Rosistilla ulvae: one gene and its partner. The protein of the gene in region 2 binds, or shares a complex with, the protein of the main gene of each other region. Links are inferred from orthologs where the notes say so. Each region holds a gene or a part of one and is shown on either strand. Other genes may lie near its edges.

Evidence for each region.
Region 1: the proteins of accC (region 2) and accD are in contact, whole or in part, in a solved structure (PDB 8UXZ), measured with the Escherichia coli proteins. The link is inferred for Rosistilla ulvae from one-to-one orthologs.

The regions. Positions count from the first base shown.
Region 1 is NZ_CP036261.1:7,268,835-7,277,828, forward strand. Bases 2,872-5,825 are described here. They hold accD (acetyl-CoA carboxylase, carboxyltransferase subunit beta), read right to left. Parts: upstream 4,792-5,825; coding sequence 3,952-4,791; downstream 2,872-3,951. Other genes in these bases: EC9_RS25615 (serine/threonine-protein kinase), read right to left, coding at 2,969-3,922; EC9_RS25625 (Gfo/Idh/MocA family protein), read left to right, coding at 5,223-5,825. In the rest of the region: EC9_RS25595 (histidine phosphatase family protein), read left to right, coding at 1-383; EC9_RS25600 (glycosyltransferase family A protein), read right to left, coding at 476-1,414; EC9_RS25605 (hypothetical protein), read right to left, coding at 1,643-1,855; EC9_RS25610 (hypothetical protein), read right to left, coding at 1,833-2,672; more of EC9_RS25625, read left to right, coding at 5,826-6,299; EC9_RS25630 (Rieske (2Fe-2S) protein), read left to right, coding at 6,330-6,656; EC9_RS25635 (DUF1553 domain-containing protein), read left to right, coding at 6,987-8,663; EC9_RS25640 (DUF1501 domain-containing protein), read left to right, coding at 8,692-8,994.
Region 2 is NZ_CP036261.1:4,844,823-4,853,737, forward strand. The notes cover bases 2,458-5,332. They hold accC (acetyl-CoA carboxylase biotin carboxylase subunit), read right to left. Parts: upstream 4,630-5,332; coding sequence 3,286-4,629; downstream 2,458-3,285. Other genes in these bases: EC9_RS17100 (ABC transporter permease), read right to left, coding at 2,458-3,171; accB (acetyl-CoA carboxylase biotin carboxyl carrier protein), read right to left, coding at 4,780-5,238. Also shown: EC9_RS17090 (hypothetical protein), read right to left, coding at 1-730; EC9_RS17095 (ABC transporter ATP-binding protein), read right to left, coding at 840-1,631; more of EC9_RS17100, read right to left, coding at 1,624-2,457; EC9_RS17115 (M24 family metallopeptidase), read right to left, coding at 5,414-6,499; EC9_RS17120 (hypothetical protein), read left to right, coding at 6,592-6,804; EC9_RS17125 (exopolysaccharide biosynthesis polyprenyl glycosylphosphotransferase), read right to left, coding at 6,801-8,285. UniProt on the Escherichia coli protein: This protein is a component of the acetyl coenzyme A carboxylase complex; first, biotin carboxylase catalyzes the carboxylation of the carrier protein and then the transcarboxylase transfers the carboxyl group to form malonyl-CoA.

The DNA of each region.
Region 1 (8,994 bases), 2.4 Mb from region 2 along the record:
TGCGAGAGCGCGACTACGGAGATTGGCAGGGGCAAACCTGGGACGCCGCCTACGCGAGCGATCCCGACAACTTCGATGGCCTCATCGAAGATCCCGATCACTATCGACCGCCCGGTGGCGAAACCACTTCCCAGATGCAAGCGCGCGTCGCCCAGTGGTTCAGCGAACAACTGAATCCATCTGGCCACGATCGACCGAAAACTCTGATCGCCGTCTCGCACAGCGGCCCGATCGCAGCGTTGGCAGGTCACCTACACAAGACACCACCGACACAATGGCAGCCGTACACGATCGGTACGCTTGAATCGATCCGGGTGAGACAGATCGCCAGCGGAGAGCAAACACGCTGGCAGATCGACCGACAAACAGCCGGCATGCGTTAGCGTGCCGGCTGTCCAAGCGAACCGGACGCTAGCGCGTGCCGGCTGATACCTCAAATGGAAACCCTGATTTGTCCGCCGCCAACGGCACAGCGTTACGCTGCGCGGCGAAGCGGTTCGGAGACGGGGAATGCCAGCGTCTGCGGCTGGGATTCCACGAACGCCTGGGGCGATTCGATCGACGCCGAGGCAAGCTTTCGCAGATCGCGATCGATCTCTTGGCGACGCTTGCCGGCCAAGATCGAAGCTGCAACCCGGCCTGCTGCCGTGGTCCAGGTTCCGAACCGATGCGGCTGAGTCAAACAAGACAGCATCGCAAAACCGATCGTTGCCGCGGCACCGCTGGCTGGGCCAGCCGATTGCAATTGATATCCCGTGCGGAATCCAACGCTCTCGATCTCGACGGCATCTTCGTACGTCGTGACTCGCGATTCGCCAGCGATCTGAATATCGTAAGCCGCCTTCTTCACCCACCGCGATGCGAAGGCTTCGAAGTCGACTGCGGTGGCGACCGAACTGGCTTTTAAGCACTGCCGGAGCGCCGAAACTCTCCAGAACGATGCAGCCAGAAACAGTCCGCTGATCCGGTCTGCTTCCAAGCGACCAACCGCCGTCGCACCGTGGGCGATCGGACGTCGCAACCGCAGCGCATTGGTGGTCCAACCGGCAGCCAGGATCAGATCGTGATCGTCCATGTCGCAAACCAACGGCGAAGCGCAAGCAACGTCGTGATCGGCAAAGGTTTCGTCGATCGAATCGGTCCAGCCGGAGGTGGCTTGAAAGCCATCTGCCAACACGTGAACGATTGGACTGGTGGCGATTTCGCTGCCCGCCCGCACGAGGTTCAGCAGCGTGCAGTCGTTACCGACAGCAAAACAAACCTCACCGGCCAGTTCAAAGGGGTCTTCATAATTGCCGTCGTGGGCAACGATCACTTCACAATCATCGGGACGATTCTCCAGCACGGAAACCAATGTGGTTTCGAAGTCTTCGGAATGGGATCGCAGCGGAATAATGATCGATAAACGTGGCACGTTTACCTCCTGACACACATCGCTTGAGATAGCGGATGGACCTGAATGGCGGGCCTCAAATGTTGTCGCTCGCACTATGCGGATTTGATCGGAACGCGATGCAAGACAACGCAATCAATCCAATTCAGATGGCAGATAAAATGCACTCTGCCAAGGTCGCCACTTTGCCAATCGGTACAGTTTACCGATTGGCAGTGCAGGAAGAATTGCTAGCAATATGCCAGCTGGCTATGCCAAGAAGGTCCGTAGGACGGGGGCGATCGATGCCGATGCCGGTTGAGCGTCGCGAGTGTTCCAATAAGGGAAATCACCGTAGGCCTTGAGTTCGTAATACAGCAGGATGCAGGCGATAAACAGGGCCAAAGCACTGCAGATCAACATCACCGTATAAACACTTAACGCTTGCTTCTGCTTGACGCTATTTGATGCTTGTGTCGACACGGTCGCCCTCCTTCATGATTCCGCTCTGCAGCTCGGGCAGGATCTCAGCTACGCTTTGATTCGGTTCGGTCTTGCGAACACGCAGCCGTCCCAGATACTTGCCACCGCGCGTGACCTCCAGAAAATGTCCCTCTCGCAAGCCTTCGTCGTAACCGATCGAAACCTGCACCAAACGGCTGGGCTGGCTGACCAACAAGACGACGCCATTACGTTTGGGCGGAGCGTTGTCGATCGGATCCTCGGGGTTGATGTCCGCTGCCGTGATCACTTCTTTGTAACGAGTGTTCTGAGCGATCAATTGACCGTTGCGTTCTTGCATCTCCGAAACGACACCCTTGGTCGCGTTCAGTTCATCGCTGACCCGAGCGGCGGTGTAGAACAATTGATCGCGATCTTCGCGTTCCTTGCGAATCTGCATCCGCAGGTCGGAGTTCTCGGTCGTTAGACGAGTCAATTCTTGAGTCTGCGTGTTGACCTCTTGAGTCAACGCAGTCTTCAAACCTTCTAACGTCTGAACTTCGCTGACCGCATTCTGCAGGTTGCTTTTCAGCTCCGAAGCTTCGGTCTGCAGCGCCGCAAGCGCGGTCCGCCGAGCAGCTCGCTCGTGAGCCAACGCGACTTCGGCACGAGTCAACGACTCCTGCAACTGTTTGATTCCCCGCTCCTTCGCTTCGACCATCTGCTTGAGACCGGTCGATGGATTGATTGCGGCGTCGCGCCAGTTTTTGTGCGTTGCGGTAACCATGATGGCGAGCAACAAGAAGCTCATGCTGAGCACAAAAATCAGCGCTGAAAATATCTTTCCCAGAAAGGTCATGGAAGGTTTCCCTACACGTTACGGAGCGAACCGAGTTTGCCCGTCAGGTCGCACGAGAATTGGACGACAGACAAGGTTAGGACCGGACAAATATTGAAGCACGTTTGAAGTATAGTCAGCGCCAGAAAATGATTCAAACATTAAACCACGAATCCCAAAATGCCTCGCAAGAGGGGGTGTGGTTGCAGCGAATGAGCGAATTACCAGCTGTACAGCGACTCGCCGCCCCCGAATCGTCCCCAAGTTTGCCGGTTGGGGAACTCATGAGTCCACCGGTTTGCGAGCCCGGTTTCGAATTAGGTCGCCGACTTCTGCTCCGACCTGACCCCTTTGATCTGCCTTAAGAAGGCTTCCATCGATGGCATCCGGTCCTGCACGTTGGGGCTGATACATCGCATGATCGCCGTCGCAAGCACAGGATTCAGATCGGGGCGGAACTCCAAAATCGGAGTCGGCGGATGGGTGTCGTGCTGTAGCGCCGCTTTGCCGGTGGTGTCGTTGACCGGCCAAGGAAAATCGAAAGCACACAACGTGTAGATCGAAACGCCAAAGGCGAACACGTCGACGCGTTGATCGGTCTGCCGGCGGCGAACGATTTCCGGTGCCATATAAAGAGGCGTCCCGGTTCGGTTGCCCGGCTGCATGTAGGGGGGCAACGCGGGAACGGTCAAACCGAAATCAATAAGCTTCACCCGCTCCATGTCGGCGGAACAGATGAAGTTGCGAGGGCAGATGTCGCGGTGAATGAACCCCTTCTCGTGGACGTACTTCATCCCCTCGGCCATCTGTCGGATCAACGATAAACGCTTCCCCGCCAAGGTCTCTTCTTTCCGCGTCTGGATGACCTGCAACAGCCCAGGGCCGTCGACATATTCCATCACCAGATAGGGTTGCCCCTGCTTGGTGGTGCCATATTCGTAGGTCTCGACAACGTTGGGGTGCTGCATTTGCACAGCGATCGCCCCTTCGATCGGTTTCTTGAGGCCTTTGAAGCGGGCTTCGAAGGTGGCTACTTTTTCGGCGTCGCACAATTTCAGCCCGACGACGCGGTTGTATTGCCGATCCCGGGCGGTGATGAAGTTACTCATCGTCCCCGAAACGGCCGACCGCATCCGCTCAAAGCGGGCTTCGACGTCCAGGCTGTTGCTCCCCTTGGTCCGCTTGCTCGCCGGAGCCACAGCGGCGTCGGAATCTCCCTCTTCCGTCTTCTTTTTGCCGATCAGCGATTGAATTTTATCCAGCAGTCCCATAAACGTAATCGCAGTCGAGAGAAGGAGTTTTATTTGCCACAGTAGTCGATGACGCGAGCGATCTCCGATTTCAGTCGATCGCGAGCGACGATACGATCGATAAAACCGTGCTCCAACAGGAATTCGCTGGTCTGAAAGCCCTCGGGCAATTCGATGCCGATCGTCGCTTTGATCGTCCGCGGTCCGGCGAAACCGATCAGCGCCTTGGGCTCAGCGAAACAGAGATCTCCCAACGAAGCGAAACTGGCAGCAACCCCACCCATAGTGGGGTTGGTCAGTACGCTGATAAACAGGCCGCCCGATTCGTGATACCGAGCCAACGCCGCGGAGACCTTCGCCATCTGCATCAGCGACAAGATCCCTTCGTGCATCCGAGCCCCGCCGCCGGAGCCACTAATAATGATCAAGGGTAGGTTCTGTTCGGTCGCTCGTTCGATCAACCGCGTCAACCGCTCGCCAACAACCGAGCCCATGCTCCCCATGATAAACGCACTGTCGGTAACTCCAAACGCAACCCGGCGAGCCCGAATCATCCCGGTGCCGGTCAGAGCAGCATCGACCAATCCGGTCCGCTTCTGTTCGGCTAGCAATCGCTCGGCATAACGTTTTCGGTCAGCAAATTCCAAGGGATCGGTGGGCCTCAGCTCTTCGTCCCAAGCCTCAAACGTCCCTTCATCCAAGACCTGTTCGACCCGATCGGCTGCCGAAACGTAAAGATGGTGGTCGCATTTAGGGCAGACATTCAGCCGCCGTTGGACCTCTTTGCGGTAGACGCTCGACAGACATCCGGGGCATTTAATCCACAATCCCTCAGGAATACCGCGTTTTTTGGTATTCGGGGCTTCGCTGTTCGATTCGACGGTCGCCATGCAATTATTCACCCATCAAAGGGTCAGTGAAGTAACTAATTTCGCCTTGTTCGCAATCCAAGTGTATCGGTAATCGCGATTATTCGCTGCGTCGATTTCACCAGCCCGCATTCAGAAGTGGGCCCGGCAACGCTTCGACTCCCGTTAGCCTACGATACCGCTGCACTTTCTTCTAGGCATATAGCGTGCGACCTGCGTGCGTGCGAGCATACGATTATTGTAATCAGCTTTCACTGCGTCGCACGTAAAAGGACGTTTCGGCAGGGCTGATAAATGTTTGAGCTTCGGCAAACTTGCCGCCCCAAACTGCCGTCATCCCCAAGTCGTCAGTTCTCCACGTTCGTCGAAGCGGCTGACCGACCGCTCAATCGCTCTCGCACCCCCTCAAGTGGAACTGGCGTGCATCCCCAACCTATTGAAAGACACACCCGATGGCACGTTGGAAAATCGCCGGTATCAACTTCGAACATTTTCACATGGGCGACAACTTGCGGCTGGCCGCGGCGATTCCCGACGTCGAAATCGTTGGCCTGTGCGATGAACAACCCGATCGCATGCAGCAAGCGATCGAGGAATTGCAACTGCCCAGCGAAAAGGTCTTCAGCGATTGGCAGGCTTGCTTGGACCAGACACAGCCCGACATCGTGCTGTTGTGCCCGGCCGCTGCGGGGCACGGACTGTGGACCGAGCGTGTGATGGCTCATAGAGTTGATGTGCTGATCGAAAAACCGATGGCGGCGTCGCTCGCCGAAGCCGATTCGATGATCGACGCGGCGCAGCGGGCTGATCGAACGCTGGCGATCAATTGGCCGATGGCCTGGTTTCCCACCCATCGCACCGCTCATCGATTGATCCGCGAAGGGACGATCGGCGACGTGATCGAGGTTCATTATTACGACGGCAATCGCGGACCGCTGCACCATGCGGCCGGCAAGCAGCAGCGAACGGCGGAGCAGATTGCCGCCGACAAACCGAACAGCTGGTTCTATCAGAAGGCGGCTGGCGGCGGAGCGTTGTTGGATTACCTGGGCTATGGAGCGACGTTGGCGACATGGTTCAACGGCGGCCAACGCCCGATCGAAGTCACGGCGGTCGTCGACCAACCGGCGGGGCTGGAAGTCGACGAGCACTGCGTGGCGGTGCTCCGTTATGCAACCGGACTCAGCAAGTTGGAGACCCGTTGGGGAACGTTCACCGATCCTTGGACACACCAACCGCAACCGCGATGCGGATTTGTGATCGTCGGCACCGAAGGAACGATCGGATGTTTCGATTACCAACCGACGGTCCGACTGCAGACCCGCGAAGAGCCCGCCGGCGTGGAGATCCCCGTCGATGCGATGCCGCTGATCGACAGCAATCCCGTCGCCTACCTGATCCACTGTTTGGAAAACCGATTGCCGATCGAAGGGCCACTCTCACCGGAAACCTCGCGGATCGGACAACAGATCGTCGACACAGCGATCGCCAGCGCCGCGGCCAAGCAAACGCTGCCGCTGTTAAATTAGAGGCATACCTGCCCGATGACGGAACCGAATATGAACGCCGCTGAAAACTGGACAACGATCGCCAAATCCGAAGAGATCGAAGAGGGGATTGGCCGCGAGTTCCTTGTCGGCACGCGGATCGTCGCCGTCTTTCGAGTCGATGGCCAATTGTTTGCGATCGATGGAATCTGCCCGCATCAAGGCGGACCGTTGGCCGATGGAGCGGTTCGCGACGGCTGCGTCACCTGTCCCTGGCACGGCTGGCAATTCGAACTCACTTCGGGGCGGCATACGATCAGCGGCCGCAACTTGGCCGAAACGTTCCCGATCCGCGATCGCGACGGCATCGTCGAATTAATAGTCGCCGACGAGGTCTGAACAAACTTTCTTTCGAATATCGCTTTTTCCGACCAAGCTTCCCCACCGCTCAACGAACAGTGTGATGGTCGCCTTTCGCTCCGCGAAAGTGCGTTCGATGCGTCCGCCATACCAGCACGAAGCGCAAGCGAGTGATACGCGTAGGAACGATCGCCTCGCCTGCGTTTCGTGAGCGAACCGTTAACACTCGCTTGCGCTTCGTGCTAGTAATTCGTGCTAGCAATAAACCCGCAACGAATGCTGGCGAACGTTATATTGGATTACGTCTCACGACCGTTTCGATAACCACATTCCCCTGCGAAACCACAAATCGCGTCCGGTGATGACAACATGAAATGGTATCAATCGCTCGCACGTTGGACGCTCCTGGCAGCCGTGGGCTTGCTGGGCGTCGGCTACCTTGCCAACGGCCTATCGGGCGATGGACGATCGACGCAGCCGCCGCCGATACCGAAAGGCACCACGGCCAGCGAGACCGCCGATTGGATGGAGGTGGTTCGCGATGTCGACGCCGAATTCGAAACAACATGGACTCGCGAGAGTTTGTCGACAGCACCGGCCGCCGATTGGCAGACGGTCAGTCGCCGCGTCTCGCTGGCGCTGATCGGCAGCAGCATCTCGCTGGAGGATATGCGATGGTTGGAGTCGCTGCCCGAAGGGACGCAGGTCGATGCGTTGACCGAACGCTTGTTAGCCGACCACCGCTTCGCCGACTACTGGGCCGAACGTCTGGGCCGCGCATACGTCGGCGCCGACGAAGGCCCTTTTATCGTCTACCGCCGCCGACGCTTTATCACCTGGCTGTCGCAACAACTGCACGATCAAGTTCCCTACTCGCAGATCGTCCGCCAACTGATAACCGCCAAAGGGATCTGGACCGAAAATCCGCAAGTCAACTTCCTCACCGTGACGTTGGACACCACGGAGAAAGGCCGCGTCGATCCGGTCCGCCTGGCAGCCCGCACCAGCCGCGCGTTCTTGGGAATGCGGATCGATTGCCTGGAGTGTCACGACGACTTTCTGGGCAACGTCAACTTGGGAACCACTTCGGAACCGCTCGAAGGAACGCAGCGCGACTTCCATCACCTTGCCGCCTTCTACAGCACCGCTGCGAATTCGATTCAGGGGATTCGCGACGACGGCGAGGCTTACGAATATCAATTCCTTTACGAGGACGAGACCGAAGAGGTCGAACCGATCGTCCCGTTTCTGCCCGAACTGCTGACGACCGATCCCGCCGCCGACGACCTTCCCACGCGGCAACAGCTCGCCCACTGGGTCACCCATCCCGAAAACATCCCCGCCGCCCGCGCTGCGGTCAATCGCGTCTGGGCGTTGATGTTTGGTAAACCGTTGTCCGATCCAGTCGATGACATCCCGTTGCACGGTCCCTTCCCGGCTGGCCTGGATCGGTTGGCTCACGATTTTGCCGAGCATGACTGGGACCTGCGTCGCTTGATCCGGATCATCAGTCATCTGCAAACCTTTCAACTCGACAGTCGCTGCGACTTCGAAGTCACCAGCGAACACGAGCAGGCTTGGGCGGTCTACCCGCTGATTCGTCTGCGTCCCGAACAGGTTGCCAGTTCGATCATCCAGTCGTGCCGTCTGGCCACGCTCGATCGCCAATCGGCTCTGCTGGTTCAACTGCAAGCCTTCGGCGAGAAGAACGACTTCATCAATCGTTATGGCGACACCGGCGAAGACGAATTTGGACAGGATGCGATCACGATTACGCAACGGCTGTTGGCGATGAATGGCAAACTTGTCAACGAGCGGACCGGGGAGAACCCGTTCATGAATGCGTCGTCGCAGATCGCGATGTTCGCCACCGACGACGCCCACGCCGTGGAGATCACGTATCTATCGATCTTAAATCGGCGGCCGACCGACGAAGAGTCGGCCGCTTGGATTCGACAATCCGAACAGGGCGTCTCGCGTCGACAGTTCGTCGAAGACCTGTATTGGATCCTGATCAACAGCAGCGAATTCAGCTGGAACCATTAACCCCCACTCGCCTGCGGAAGTCCATTCCATGAACATCGACTGTGGTTCACACGCTCACCTCTCGCGGCGCTCGCTGTTGCAATCCGCCGGCGCACTCAGCATGACCGCATTGGCCAACCAACTGGCTCGCGGCAGCGAACAATCCTCGAAGCCTGTGCGGCCGAAATCGATCATCATCTTGTGGCTCAAAGGAGCTCCCAGCCAATACGAAACCTTCGACCCTCACGCCGGCACAAAATACGGCGGCGAAGTCGCAGCGATCGACACGACGGCTCGCGACGTGCAGATCTCTGAGTTTCTTCCGCAGACGGCAGAACAAATGCACCGCGTT
Region 2 (8,915 bases):
CACATGGCGTTGCCGTGGGGGAAATCAAAACCGCATTGCCAACTTCCAATGGAACTTCGATTGCAAGATGATCTAACGCGTGCACATCGCGGCGAGATTCCAACCGCAACGCTTGCTCATTGCTGATCCACGCCTGCTTCATATCGCCCGCTTTGTATTCGGGAACCAGCCGTAAGATAATCTCCCCATGATCGCCGCGCCGTGTTTCCATCGAAAACTGGAACAACGGATCGTTCAATCGTCGCCCGGTGAGACTGTCCCCTTTCTTAACTAAAAGAGAAACCTCGCCCCGCATCTGCGAACGGACTGGCAATTCGTAGCGCATCGCGGTCCGACAGAACACGCGTCTGCCGCCATGCGCGACTTCCGACAAAAGATTCGCTTGCTCGAGAAATTGCAACGATTCTTGTTTTGCCCCCGCATTCAATTCCTCGGCAACCAACGCGGGCATGGGCCCCGCAATCCGCCCGGCTCGCAATCCGTTGGCCGCCAATTGTCGTCGTAGATCGTCCGACAGAACTTGTTCATCCACATCGTTCCACAATCGCCAATCGACCTGGTCGTCGCGAATTGGCAGCGAAACAAATCCGATGTCGATGACGGCAGCGCTGGGGGAAGGGCGCGGTGTCGCCAACGCAGCGACCGAGTCATTCGCCTCTTTCCAATTCGCGCAACCAGGAACCAGCCCGATCGATGGAAGCGTTAGAAGCAGCAGGATTGCCCGGTTCATATAGAAGCTTTGTTTTCATCCGGCCACGGAATTTATCTTCGCGGCGAACTCTATATTCGATGGCTGGTAACGCGCTGAAACGCAGTTCAAGCGGCGTTTACGGCAACGATCAATGAACCACACGCAACGCGTCGTCCTGTTCGACGACTAAACCGTTTTCCAAACGGACCGCTCGATCTGCCTGTCGGGCGATCGCATCGTCATGGGTGATCATCACGATTGTTAAGCGATTGTCTTCGTTCAATTTTTGCAGCAGTTCCAGAATCCCATGGCCGGTGCTGCTGTCCAAATTCCCGGTTGGTTCATCGGCCAAAAGCAACGTCGGATTGTTCATCAAAGCGCGAGCAATCGCTGCGCGTTGCATCTCGCCGCCACTCATTTCGCTCGGCCGATGATGACGTCGGTGCGTCAGACCGACCATTTCCAACAACTGCTCGGCACGTTCTTGCGCTGTCTTGCGAACGCCCAGAAACGAAAACAGACGTCGAGCGATCATGGTCGGAACCATCACGTTTTCCAACGCGGTCAGTTCGGGCAGAAGATGATAGAACTGGAAGATCATCCCGATCTGATGATTTCGGTAATAATCGCGTTGCCGCGCCGAAGCGTTATCGATCCGAGCGCCGTTGAACGACACCTCCCCTTGGTCGGGGTGATCCAGCGTCGCCATCAAATGCATCAGCGTGCTTTTGCCGCTGCCGCTACGGCCGACCAACGACGTCATGCTACCGACTTCGATATCGAAATCGACGCCCCGCAGCACGGGAACTTCGATGCGATTCTTGTGATAACTTTTGACCAAACCGCGAACCGACATGATCGGTTCGCCCTCTGGTGCCACACCTTGGGCAAACGCTGACGATTCGGTTTTGATGACTTGGTTCATAATTGGATTACTCATAACGAAGCGCCATTACAGGATGCATTCGCGCCGCGCGCAACGCAGGAAGAACACTTGCCATCACCGCGATTGCCACAGCACCGATCATGACCCACACAACGGTTACCGGGTGAATGATCGTGGGAATCGAGTTGAAGTAGTAGACCGTTGGATCAAAGACCTCTTGCCCCGTGATCTTTTCGATCAGGCCCGCGATGTCATTGATATAGTGAACGAAGGTGAGTCCTCCCAACAGTCCGACTCCCGATCCCGCGATCCCTAACAACAGGCCATAGCTGAGGAAGATGCTCATCACGCCCGTGTTGGAGGCGCCGAGAGCTTTCAGGATTCCGATGTCGCGAGTCTTTTCGACGACGATCATGAAGAACGTGGCCAGAATCCCAAAACCGGCAACGGCGATGATCAGGAACAACAGCACGTTCAGGATCGTCGTTTCCAACCGGACCGCGGCCAACAACGGGCCTTGCATGTCCTGCCATGTTTGAATGTTGTAAGCGTAGATATCGGGTGGAAACTCCGCTCGCAAAGCGTCTCGCACTTCAGCCAGGTTGGTTCCCTCGGCCAGTTTCAATTGAATCGTCGTAATGCTGCGAACACCCGTCGTCGGATCGACCATTCCACGAAACTCTTGCAACCGATTCAACGGCACAAAGGCAAACGTCGAATCGTATTCACTCATCCCACTCTCGTACAAATCGACGACGGTGAAGTGTTGGTTGAGCGCTTTGGTGTCATCGCCGGCGTTGGGGAAAATCACGCGTACGTCATCCCCGGGACGGCAATAATAGTAATCGCCAACCTCGCCATCGGGATCCCGGAAACGTGTGCTGCAGGTCGTGATCCCAAGGATGATTCCGCAGAACTGTTCTTTTTCGGGGTCGAATTCGCGAGCGGCGTTCTCTTCGGCGACCTGGGAAAACATGCCATCCGAACCAAACGAATCGATGCTCGGCCCAGCCGTTGGTCCCGAGGTTTGACCGGCCGCTTTGCGAGCCGCTTCGGCCTGACGGATCTCTTGCTGATAAGCTTTTTGATAGACGGCCCAAGCCCGACGATAGACCCATCCCGATTCGGGGAAGTGTTTTCGATCGCTGCCGTAGCCGCTGTCATGCAGTTCAAACGACGCGGTATCGCGGTTGTCGGGGTGCAGCAGACAGCGACCGAAGTCACTCACATCGCCGTATGTTTTTGGATCGACCCCGATCAGATTGATCTGTTTGGTGATCAATTGGCCGTTGTGTTCGATTCCCAGCATCGCCGGAACGTGAACACTGCACGTTGTGCCAACCAACTTGTCCCCCGTCACGCGGCGGATGCGTTCCAGATGCTTCTCTTGGTCGGGCATGCCGCCACTGCTGTGACAGTCGATGACGACGTCCGAGAGCAGTTCGTTCATCCGTGAATGCATTTCGGCGGAGAAACCCGCCATGACACTGTTGACCACAATCAGCGTGGCCACCCCAAGGGTGACACTGATAATCGAAGCCAAGGCGATATAGCGAGTCCGCAAGTAGCGGAAGCAAAGAACCCAACGGTACATTCGTCGTCCCAAGGATTTCTGAGGAAAACGCAGCATCACCGAGATCCCATCTCGGTCGAGCGGCGGCGAAGTATAGACGTCGCGGCGCGCTGGCGTAAACCTCAACCTGGACGATCAGGAACTGAATTCTCGCGCAATAAAGGTCGTATCGTGACGCCCTTCGATGAATTCGGGGTGCTCCAGGATCTTGCGATGCAGCGAAGCAGTCGTCGCGATCCCGCCCACTTCCAATTCGTAGAGTGCTCGCAACATGCAAGCGATCGCTTCCTCGCGAGTCGGACGATGGACAATCAATTTGCCGATCATCGAATCGTAATAAGGAGGGACGGTGTAGCCGGCGTAGACGTGCGAATCAAAGCGGACGCCGAGTCCTCCGGGAGCGAAAAACGATTCGATTTTACCCGGGTTGGGCATGAAGTTCTTATCGGGGTTTTCGGCGTTGATCCGACATTCGATCGACGACCCGCGACATTGGATGTCATCCTGGGTGAATGGCAACGGTTGCCCCGCGGCGACACAGATCTGTTGCTTGATCAGATCGACCCCGGTCACCATTTCGGTTACCGGATGTTCGACCTGAATCCGCGCGTTGACCTCGATAAAGTAGAAGTCATCGTTCTTGTCGACGATAAATTCGACAGTACCGGCGTTGTAATAGTTCGCGTTCTGAATCATCCGAACCGCTGCGTCGCAGATCTCTTTACGTCGCTTGTCGGGCAACAACGGCGACGGCGCCTCTTCGATCAATTTTTGATGGCGGCGTTGAACCGAACAATCGCGTTCGTGCAGATGGACGACGTTCCCTTGTTGATCGGCGATGATCTGAACTTCGATATGCCGCGGCTGTTCGATAAACTTCTCCAGATAGACGCCGCCGTTTCCAAACGCTGCTTCGGCTTCTTGACGGGCCTGTTGCAACGCGGTCTCGAGCACCTCGGGCGACTCCGCAACTCGCATCCCTTTACCACCACCACCGGCAGTCGCTTTGATCAACACCGGGTATCCGATCGTCTTGGCGACGGCCAATGCTTCTTCGGTGTCGGTCAACAGTCCGTCGCTGCCAGGAACCACAGGGACGCCAGCGGATTGCGCCAGGGCGCGGGCGGAGTTCTTATCGCCAAGCATTTCCATCGATTCGGGCAGTGGTCCGATGAAATCGATGTTACAGCTGCGGCAGACCTCATTGAAGTCAGCGTTTTCGGCGAGAAAGCCATAACCGGGGTGGATCGCCTCGGCACCGCCCACTTCGGCCGCGCTGATCACTTGATCGATCCGCAGATAGCTTTCCGCACTTCGCGCCGGACCGATACAAAACGCCGCGTCCGCCAACCGGACATGCGCCGATTCGCGATCCGCTTCGCTGTAAACGGCGACCGATTCAATGCCCATTTCGCGGCAGGCACGGATAATTCGCAGCGCGATTTCACCACGGTTTGCAATGAGGATCCGGTTATACATCCGATTGAAAATTTCCAGGGGCTGAGGCGGGCGTTGTTGGATAACCTGGCAGCCGATCGAAGACCGGCTACCGGCGATTTGAAGCGTTGGGACACTGACGCTCGCGACGCCAATGCGTCGCGGTCAGCGTTTGGGAGACATCGCGATGCGTTACGCCGAGGTGTCGATTTTGAACAATGGTTTGCCAAAATCGACAGCTTCGCCATCTTTGGCCAACACAGCAACGACTTTGCCCGAGATCTCCGCTGGGATTTCGTTGAAGACTTTCATCGCTTCGACGATACAAATAGTTGTCTCAGCGTTGATCGAGTCACCTACGTTAACAAACGTGGGGGATTCAGGATTTGGACGCGCGTAGAACGTGCCGACCATCGGAGCCTTGATGATCGCGATGTTCGCGCCATCGGTCTCCGCAGCGGCAACCGGTGCCGGCGCTGCCGCAGCGACCGGCGCTTGCATCATCATCGGAGCGGGGGCTGCAGCGACTCCGCCACGACAAAGTTTGATTTGTTTCTCGTCCTGCTTCAAATCAACTTCGGCAAGGTTGTGCTCTTCCATCAGCTCGACGAGCTTGCGGATCTGTTCGATATCAAAAACGTCGCCTGACATGTTCACTCCAACATGGGTTCCACAACGACACCTAAAAGCGTCTCATACAGCGATTGGCATCGCAGTTCGTTGCGTTGTACTATATTTGGCATGGACGGGGGTGGTAGCCGCGAGCTCGTTGTAATCGACGAACTCCGCAGGCATTAGCGCACCCATTGGTACGCCGGGTCACTTTTTACAGGATTACCGTGCAATCATCGAGACCCTTTGGCAAACTCGATAAGACTTCGTAGCCATTTTCGGTCACCAAGACATCATCTTCGATCCGCACCCCCAGTTTCCCGGGTAGGTAGATCCCCGGTTCGACGGTGACGATCATCCCCGTTTGCAGCTCCCCTTCAGTGATTGCCGAAATTCGGGGCGATTCATGGACTTGCAAACCGATTCCATGCCCCAAACCGTGGCTGAAGTAATCCCCAAATCCGGCGTCAGCGATCACGTCGCGCGCTGCGGCGTCGACAGTTTTCAAGGCAACGCCAGGGCCAATCGCCGAAATTGCTGCCATTTGAGCCTCCAAAACGACAGGATAAATTTCCGCCATTTCGGCCGACGGGGCACCAATCGCCGTCATCCGTGTCAAATCGCTCGTATACCCTTTATATTTGGCTCCCCAATCGAGCAGTAGCGCGGGATCGTCGCCGATCCGTCGCTGGCCTGGCTGGGCATGCGGCAGGGCGGCATTGGGTCCAATCGCCGCAATGGTAGCAAAGCCGCAACCTTCGCCGCCAAAGTGACGGATCCAGTGTTCGACGTTATGAGCGATTTCGAGTTCGGTTTGTCCGTGCCGCAACGTCGCTCGGATCGCCAAAAACGTTCGCTCCGCAATCCGCACCGCTTCGCGAATCGTCTCGATTTCCGACGCTTCTTTAATTTGACGCAATTGCGGCACGAGCCCGTTGGCTGGGACCAAGGTCTGATTCGCCAGGACCGATCGAAAGCCTTCCGCCAATCCCCAACTGATATCATTTGCGTCCAAGCCGACCGTTTTGACAGAGAAGTCCTCGACCGCTTGGCCAACCAATTGGGTCATCGTCCGCTCGGGACCGCGGACAAACGCTTCCAGGTCGCCACACTCTTGTTCGATCTGCGTCTCGTAACGCCGGTCGCTGAGGATCGCCGCTCGCGATCCGGAGATCAAAAGATAGCTGCTATCGCCGGTGAAGCCGGACAAATAGCGGACATCGGTTTCGCCGGTCACCAGCAGACAATCGACAGATTGCTGGGCTAGCAAATCTCGCAGTTTTTCAATTCGTGTGGGCATCGATTCGCGTCGCTCCGCTGAAAGTAGAATAGACGGGTGTTGCGGCGCGCGATGCCGCTGCGAAACTTGATCGGTAGGAAAATCCCCACGGCTTGAGCATCGTATGGGTTCAATACGACACAACGCGGCGAGAGACGTTCGGCCAATGCTATCATCGCTGCGTTCAGATGAAAACGATCGGCGACGCGTTGCCTCGTCCGCGAGTTGCGTTGGAATGGGTTCGCCGGACCGAAGGTGCGACGGCGAGCAGCAAACCGCGACGCTGCAAGATCGCGGAACAGCTGGGACCGAGCGTGACTATCTAGTACGCACCTTCGCAGAACGCGACCGTCTTGATCGTGCGGGTTAAGATGTAGCAATCCAACCAAACCGACCACGAACTGACATACCGGCGATCGAGTTCGATGCGTCGTTCATAGGTAGTGTTGTTGCGACCGCTGACCTGCCACAGTCCGGTCAGCCCGGGCTGGACGGCAACGTACAGCGGGTAGGCTTCCGCATATTTTTCGATCTCTGCAGTGACGATCGGCCGCGGGCCGACCAGACTCATGTCGCCAACCAAAACATTGATCAATTGCGGCAATTCATCCAGACTGGTCTTTCGCAAAAACGAACCGACGCGGGTGACACGAGGATCTTGTTTCAGTTTGTGATCGAGTTCCCACTCGCGACGCAATTCGGGGTTTTCCGCTAGATGGCTCTGCAAAACCTGGTCCGCATTTTGGACCATTGTGCGAAATTTCCAAACGCGGATCGTGCGGCCATACCGCCCCACACGGCTGTGCCGATAAAAGACGGGTCCCGGCGAGCTCAATCGAATCGATAACCCGATCGCGGCCATCAACGGCAACAGCACGGGAACCGCAGCCAACACAGCGATCAGATCGATGCATCGTTTAAGCATCAGATTGCCCGGTTGCAACAGACCATTTTCGGTGTGCGATGCGGGAGCCAAGCCGGGGCATCGATCGTGTCCGAAACCGACACTACAAAATTCCATCCGCTCTATTCGAGGGATGTGCAATCCAAGCTGGCCCATCGCATCTTCGGAATAATCGCATTGATCTGCGGCGACCAACAACGTCGCCGCGTTGAGACTGCGACAGATGTCGTGCAATTCCGCGGCCGGACCGAGGTATTCGATCGTCTCAACGCCACCCTCTTCCTGATCCCAATAGGGCTCCGAGCAGCGAACGTATCCGAGCACGCGATACCCAAGCTGTGTCAGTTGGCGAGGTTTTTGTTCGTTCAGATATTCCGTCGCGGAATCGCCCACGACGATGCAACGCGTTCCCCACCAAGAGGTCTTCGCCAATTGGAGTCGAGCCAGATAGCGAGCGATCGGCAACCCGACCAAGCAGCCGATCCAGAGAAGCACGATCATCGAAACGCTAGCCAAATCGAACGCGACGAATCCCAATACGCCAATCGCCAACAGACACGCAGCGATGGTCGACGCCATCGTGTAGCGTTTCAGTTCGATCGCCGGGTTGACTCCGATGGCTGGGTACATCCGATACGATGCCAGCAACAAGCCCCAACCGATCGAGACGGGAACCACCACGCCCGCCGAGAGCGATGTTATCGCCGCGGGCATCGCCCCCACCACCGCAAGCAACGCCAGGAGGCCTGAAACAACACACGCATCCACCACAACAAGCGGAAGGCACGTCACGATCCGCTGCATCAGCAAACGTCGCCCTAGGTAGAACGCAATGTTAGGATCTAACTGCAATTCCGTCGACCGTTGTGAGGTCGATGGAGATGGCATCAGCATGGTAGTCATGGCAAATTTCGTCGTCAGACGAACTTATAAAATAGAGAATCCAATCCGGCGTCCCACTACCCCAAAGACCCGCAACAATGACAACTCCCCTCAATAAACCGTAATTACCCGGGATGCTGATTCAATGTTGAGGTTTGCGATTCCATTCGGAAGAAGCGTTGGAACACGCGGATAGTTCGCCTGTCCCAAGCCTCTTACTTGAAATCCAACGGGCACTCGGCTTGCTTACCTCGGTGCCCGCACCGCCCCCACATCTGGGTTTTGCGGCGCAGCTCGCCACCCTTGCCGCAACGGCAATGCAAATCACCTTGCCGTAAGCAAAAACAGGTTGTCGCAGAACGAGCGACCGATTCTCTAGGGTTGCGAATTCCAAACCTGGCACCATCCAAGCTCAAAATATTTCGGCACTTTTTAGGAACGCTCGCCGACTGCGAGACATCGCTCGGGCGACCAATCGACAAGCAAATAAGATCGATTGGTGATAAACGCTCGACCTTGGCGAGTCTGTTTGCGTGGTTTGCGGAAGTCAAACACCGATCGCAATGAAAGCGAGTAATTCTCAGCGACGTATGCATGAGAACCTACAACCGGCACGATCCGTCGTCATCGTCGCTTCAACCGCTTTTTTCA